DNA from 2 places in the Streptomyces sp. NPDC058683 genome. Region 1 is predicted to be linked to the other one. Evidence: riboswitches for the same ligand, from Rfam matches in the RefSeq annotation. Region 1 holds a riboswitch; the other holds the start of a gene.

The links. A riboswitch is a leader RNA that binds a small molecule or an ion and turns the genes downstream of it on or off. The one in region 1 is predicted to bind glycine.
Region 2: another riboswitch for glycine. It lies ahead of gcvT (glycine cleavage system aminomethyltransferase GcvT); the one in region 1 lies ahead of gcvP (aminomethyl-transferring glycine dehydrogenase).

What each region holds. Positions count from the first base shown of each region.
Region 1 is NZ_JBHXSK010000046.1:86,539-89,938, forward strand. It holds gene gcvP (aminomethyl-transferring glycine dehydrogenase) at 1-1,306, opposite strand, end outside; glycine riboswitch at 1,481-1,575, opposite strand; gene ACFWXC_RS39305 (PRC-barrel domain-containing protein) at 1,690-2,070, shown strand; gene ACFWXC_RS39310 (DNA polymerase IV) at 2,098-3,400, opposite strand, start outside.
Region 2 is NZ_JBHXSK010000051.1:52,442-55,841, reverse strand. It holds gene glyA (serine hydroxymethyltransferase) at 1-70, opposite strand, end outside; gene gcvH (glycine cleavage system protein GcvH) at 109-486, opposite strand; gene gcvT (glycine cleavage system aminomethyltransferase GcvT) at 626-1,753, opposite strand; glycine riboswitch at 1,911-2,009, opposite strand; gene ACFWXC_RS41100 (AAA family ATPase) at 2,172-2,858, shown strand; gene ACFWXC_RS41095 (enhanced serine sensitivity protein SseB) at 2,962-3,400, shown strand, end outside.

The DNA of each region.
Region 1 (3,400 bases):
CGGTGGTCTCGTCGCAGGCCATGGAGACGTGGTCGGCGTCCACCAGCCGCAGGTTGACGCCGCTCTGCCGGGCGGTGGCGACGATCTCGGCGGCCTTGCCGGGCACGCGCGCGGTGAGGGTGTCGAAGTAGGCGCCGTGCACGAGCTCGACCCCGCCGGCCCTCAGCCCCGCGGCCAGGATCGTGGCGTAGCGGTGGGTCCGCTGAGCGATGGCCCGCAGCCCCTCGGGCCCGTGGTAGACGGCGTACATGCCGGCCATCACGGCGAGCAGCACCTGCGCGGTGCAGATATTGCTGGTGGCCTTCTCACGGCGGATGTGCTGTTCACGGGTCTGCAGCGCAAGCCGGTAGGCCTTGTGCCCGTCGGCGTCCACGGACACGCCCACGAGCCGGCCGGGCAGGCTGCGCGCGAACTTCTCCTTTACCGCCATGTAGCCCGCGTGCGGCCCGCCGAAGCCCATCGGCACACCGAACCGCTGGGTCGTCCCGACGGCGATGTCGGCGCCCAGCTCGCCCGGCGAGGTCAGCAGGGTCAGCGCGAGCAGATCGGCGGCGACGGTGACCAGCGCGCCCAGCTCGTGCGCCTGCTCGACGAGCGGCTTGATGTCGCGTACGGCACCGGAGGCGCCGGGGTACTGGACGAGCACACCGTTGATCTCACGGGCGGCGAGGTCCGCCGGGATCCCGTCGCTCAGGTCCGCGACGACGACCTCGACCCCGGTCGGTTCGGCCCGCGTCCGGATCACGGCGACGGTCTGCGGCAGGGCGTCCGCGTCGATGACGAAGACGCCCTTCTTGTTCTTGCCCATGCGCAGCGACAGGGCCATGGCCTCGGCGGCGGCCGTGCCCTCGTCCAGCAGCGAGGCGCCGGAGGTGGGCAGTCCGGTGAGGTCGGCGACCATGGTCTGGAAGTTCAGCAGGGCTTCCAGCCGCCCCTGGGAGATCTCCGGCTGATACGGCGTGTAGGCCGTGTACCAGGCGGGGTTCTCCATCACGTTGCGCAGGATGACGGGCGGCGTGAAGGTGCCGTAGTAGCCCAGCCCGATCATCGAGTCGAGCACCTGGTTCCGGTCGGCCAGCGACCGCAGCTCGGCCAGCACCTCGGCCTCGGTGCGCGCGCCCGGCAGCTCCAGGGTGTCGGCGTTCTTGATGACGTCCGGCACGGCGGCGGCGGTCAGCTCGTCGAGCGAGCCGTACCCGACCTGGGCGAGCATCTTGGCCCGGGCCTCGTGATCGGGTCCGATATGGCGCTGCTCGAAGGGGATTCCCTGTTCGAGCTCGGTGAGCGGAACACGCTGGGCGGTCATTGCGGAGGCCTCCTGGTCTGACGCGACCTTCGAGGGGTACCCCGGCACGGGCACCCCGACGGCCTCCCCCTCTGTCATCTCAACCTGAGAGCTTCGCCGGATGCCCAGGGGATCCGGCTTTCACCGTCGGTGAGAGCGGACGTCGTCGACGCCCGCTCTGCTTTCCAGAGTGACCTCGTCCGTGCGGTACGTGAGCCTGAGAGATTCCGGGGAGGATTTGCTCCTTCGGCGCCTCCGGTCTGTCCGGAGGACTCTCCCGCACGGGGTCAGCAGCCGCTTGCCAGCCTACCAGCGAGGGCTCCGCGCGGGCCTTCGAGTGGCCGCCTCGTTCAATGTGCTCTTTTGTAGTGCTTACGGATGAGTTGCGACCAAGTGGAGGGCCCGTGCAGACCGACATCGATCCGCGCAACCTGATCGGCCGCAAGGCGTTCGACCGCAAAGGCACGAAGATCGGCACGATCGACGAGGTCTACCTCGACGACGCGACCGGTGTGCCGGAGTGGGCGGCCATACGCACCGGCCTGTTCTCCCGGGACGCCTTCGTGCCCCTGGAGCCGAGCGAGCTGGTCGAGGGCACCCTCCAGGTCCCCTTCGACCGCGCCCTGATCAAGGACGCCCCCGACTTCGGGGTGGGCCGCCACCTGTCCCCGGAGCAGGAACTCCAGCTCTACCACCACTACGGCCTGGACACGACCGCCCCACCCCCCGACCACCCGGACCACGACTTCGGCAAACTGGCGGGAACGGAGGACGCGGGCGCCTGACGGCCGACGGTGCGTGTCCCACTCCGGTCACGCACCCACCCCGTCCACCGGAATCGCCGGCACCAGCGGCAACGGATCCACCGGCTCCAGCTCAGGATCCTCGACCCGGAACGTCCGCACCCGCCCCGGCTCCACCGACCCCGGCGTCTCGAACCGCACCGTCACCCGCCCCAGACCGCTGCCCTGCACCCATCCGTGCCCGTACTCGGCGTGCCGGACGTCGTGCCCCGCGGGCCATCTCCGCTCCACGACCGCCTCCGGCTCGGCGACCGGCTCGGCCGCGTCCTCCTCCGCCAGGATCTCCGCCGCCTCCCCCGCCGCCTGCGCGAACAGATCCTCCTGGGTGTAGTCGGCCAGCCCCGACACCCCCACGCCCAGCAACCGCACACCCCCCGTCGTGTCCACCGAGTCCAGCAACCGCGCGGCCGCCTCCCGCACCACCGCCGGGTCGTCGGTCGGCCCTCTGAGCGTCTCCGACCGGGTGAGCGTCGAGAAGTCGTACCGCCGAACCTTCAGCACGATGGTCCGCCCCGACAGTCCGGCCCCCCGGAGCCTGCGCACACACCGGTCGGCCAGCCGCTGCACCTCCATCCCCACCCGCATCCGGTCATGGATGTCCACGTCGTAGGTGTCCTCGACGGAGACCGACTTGGCCTCCCGCTCGGCGACCACGGCCCGTTCGTCGTGCGCCAGCGCCATCGCGTACAGCGCGTGCCCGTGGGCCTTGCCCAGCAGCCGTACCAGCTCGTCCTCCCCCGCCTCGGCGATCTCGTCGACCGTGGTGATCCCGGCCCGCCGCAGATGGTCCCCCGTCGCCGGCCCCACGCCCGGCAGGGTCCGCACCGGCATCGGCCCGAGCATCGCCCGCTCCGTGCCCGGCTCGATCAGCACCAGCCCGTCCGGCTTGGCCTGCTCGGAGGCGATCTTCGCGAGCATCTTGGAGGCGGCGAGCCCCACCGACCCGGCAAGCCCCGTGGCGGCCCGTATGTCCGCGCGCAGCTTCTCCCCCACCAGACGCGCCGACCCCGCGTCCCACGCCACCTCACCCGCCTCCAGGTCCACGAACGCCTCGTCCAGGCTCAGCGGCTCCACCAGCGGCGACAGCTCGTGCAGCAGCGCCATCACCTGCTCGCTGATCGACCGGTACAGCCCGAAGCGCGGCACCAGATACGCGGCGTTCGGCGCCAGCCTGCGGGCCTGTGCCATCGGCATCGCGGAGTGCACCCCGAACACCCGGGCCTCGTACGAAGCGGTGGCCACCACACCGCGCGGTCCGAGCCCGCCCACGACCACGGCCTTCCCCCGCAGACTCGGCTTGGATGCCTGCTCC
Region 2 (3,400 bases), on a different contig from region 1:
CCAGCTCGGCGTCGACCGCGGCCGCGACCTCCGGGTCGAGCTCGTGCAGGGGCGTGTTCAGAACGGACATCTGTTTCTACGACTCCTCAGCCGGTGTCTGTGCGGCCCTCAGCCGGCGGTGAAGGCGGTGTACTCGTCGGCGGAGAGCAGCTCGGCCGGCTCGTCCGTGACGCGCACCTTGAACAGCCAGCCGCCCTCGAAGGGGGCCGAGTTCACCAGGGAGGGGTCGTCCACGACGTCCTCGTTGATCTCGGTGATCTCACCGGTGACCGGCGAGTACAGGTCGGAGACCGACTTGGTCGACTCCAGCTCGCCGCAGGACTCGCCCGCGGTCACGGTGTCGCCGACGGCCGGGAGCTGGACGAAGACGACGTCACCGAGCGCGTTGGCCGCGTGCTCCGTGATGCCGACCGTCGCCACGCCGTCCGCGGCGGCCGACAGCCACTCGTGCTCCTTGCTGTAACGCAGCTGCTGGGGGTTGCTCATGGCCTGAATTCTCCTGTACGCGGGGGAGTGCTGGTGAAAGAGGACTGCTGGAAACACGCGTGAGCAGCGGAAATGTGCGCAGGGTCACGCGCTGCCGCGCTCAGTGTCTCGCTGTGGATCTGCTTCGGGCGCCGCGGGACTACTTCTGGCGCTTGTAGAACGGCAGTGCCACGACCTCGTGCGGTTCGTGGTTGCCCCGGATGTCCACGCCCACGCCCGCCGTGCCCGGCGCCGAGTGCGCCGCGTCGACGTACGCCATGGCGATCGGCCTGCCCAGCGTGGGGGAGGGGGCACCGGAGGTGACCTCGCCGATCACCTCGCCGCCGGCCACCACCGGGTACCCGGCGCGCGGCACCCGGCGGCCCTCGGCGACCAGGCCGACCAGCACCCGCGGCGGCTTCGCCGCGGCACGGCCGGCGGCCTCCTGAAGAGCCTCGCGCCCCACGAAGTCGCCGTCCTTCTCGAACTTCACCACCCGGCCGAGCCCGGCGTCGAAGGGGGTCAGCGAGGTGGTCAGCTCATGCCCGTACAGCGGCATGCCCGCCTCCAGGCGCAGGGTGTCCCGGCAGGACAGCCCGCAGGGCACCAGGCCCACCGGGGAACCCGCCTCGGTGAGCGCCTGCCACACCTCCACCGCGTGCTCGGGCTTCACGAACAGCTCGAAGCCGTCCTCGCCGGTGTAGCCGGTGCGCGCGATCAGCGCCGGGACCCCGGCGACGGTGCCGGGCAGCCCGGCGTAGTACTTCAGGCCGTCCAGGTCGGCGTCGGTCAGCGACTTCAGGATCCCGGGCGACTCCGGTCCCTGGACGGCGATCAGCGCGTACGCGTCCCGGTCGTCCCGCACCTCGGCGTCGAACCCGGCGGCACGCTCCGTCAGCGCGTCGAGGACCACCTGGGCGTTGGAGGCGTTGGCCACCACCAGGTACTCGGTCTCGGCCAGCCGGTAGACGATCAGGTCGTCGAGGATGCCGCCGTCGGCCCGGCAGATCATGGTGTAGCGGGCGCGCCCGACGCCGACGGAGGCGATGTTGCCGACCAGGGCGTGGTTCAGCAGGGCGGCGGCCTGGGGGCCGGTCACGGCGATCTCGCCCATGTGGGAGAGGTCGAAGAGCCCGGCCCTGGTCCGCACGGCGACATGCTCGTCGCGCTCGGATCCGTAGCGCAGGGGCATGTCCCAGCCGGCGAAGTCGGTCATGGTGGCGCCGAGCGAGCGATGCAGGGCATCGAGCGCGGTACGGCGGAGTCCAGCGGAATCGGAACTGCTCATCGGTCGGTCGTCTCCCAAAGATCCCAGGGCATGACAGGCGAGGTCTGTCCTCCCCATCTGTCATCGGAACCTGAGAGGTTCGCCCTGACCACAGCGGTGGTCACGGCTTGCACCTTGGGTGGGGCCGCCGACACGGCGGCCCGCTTTTCAGATGTGCCTCGCCCGCGCGGTAACGGGGGCCTGAGAGATTCAAGGGAGGGACTTGCTCCTTCGGCGCCCCAGCGAAGGCTGCTGGGGACTCTCCCGCGCGGATTCGAACGGCCGGTATGCAGTTGGCGGGCACATCATTGCATGCCGGGCGGAGCTTTGTAACAGGCCTGTGGCCGGAAGCGGACGGAACCGCGAGACACCGTGCATTACCTTCTCTTTACAGTAAGTGGGGAGAACCTTTCCTGAACCCCCAGGGAGGACGATCACGGTGACAAGGACCACGGCATACGCGGCGACGACGGGCATCGCCCTGCCCGAGCAGTCGACGGCCCCGGCCCGCGAGCGGTGCGGGGGGCTCCCGGCGCCGGTCGTCCGCGATCTGCGCGACCGGGCCGGCCGCAGCCCGCACGGCCTGCTCTTCGGCCCCCGTGACCTGGTCGTGGTCACCGGGCTGCCCGGCAGCGGCAAGTCCACCCTGATGCACCGCACCGTCCAGGGCATACGGATCGACTCCCAGGACACCCGAGACCGCTGGGACGCCCGGCTGGCCCGCTTCCTGCCGTACGCCCTCTACCGCCCGCTGGTCCGCCTCGTGCACTACGCCGGGCTGCACCGCGCGCTGCGTACCGGCGAGGGCGTGGTGGTGCACGACTGCGGTACCCAGGCCTGGGTGCGCGACTGGCTGGCCCGCGAGGCCCGCCGCCGCGGTGGCACCCTGCACCTGCTGCTCCTGGACGTCGCGCCCGGCACGGCACTGGACGGCCAGCGCGAGCGCGGCCGGGGCGTTTCCCGGTACGCCTTCCTGCGCCACCGCCACGCCGCCGCCCGCCTGGTGCGCGCGGTGGAGCAGGGCGGGATGCCCGAGGGTGTGGGTTCGGCGGTGCTCCTCGACCGGGACTCGGCGGACGTGCTGTGCCGGATCGCCTTCCGGGAGGCGGAGAAGCTCGCCGGGTGAGGCATTCCGGAAAGCGGAGCGGCTCAGGGGGTGAGGCATTGTCACAGCCACCCGCTAGCCTTTTCAGCCTCAGCAGCAGTGGTTTCCAGCAGGCGGTAGGCAGATGGACTTCCCGGCGGACATTCCCGCGGACTTCCCGGCACAGGCGCACCCCCACCCGCACGGCGGTTGGCCCGGCAACGAGTTGGAGGAGGTGCTGTCGGCCTCCCTCGGCGTACCCGCGGCTGCGGGCCGGCTCATCGAGGTACTGGCCCGCAGTTTCCTGTGGATCCCGCTGCCGGAGGGCGGCGGTCCGCACAGCGGCCCGCTGGATCTGCCGACCACGGAGATCGAGGGCCAGGTGTACGTCCCGGTCTTCAGCTCCGAGGAGCAGTTCCGCCAGGTGGTCGGCTCCCATCTGTCGTACACGATCGCCCCGGCCGTCGAGTTCGCCCGCGGTCTGCCCCCGCAGGTCGGCATAGCCGTGAATCCCGGGGGAGTGGTGGGCGTCCCGCTGCCGCCGCAGGCGGTCGCCGAGCTGTGCCGGACCGGCCGCAGCGAAC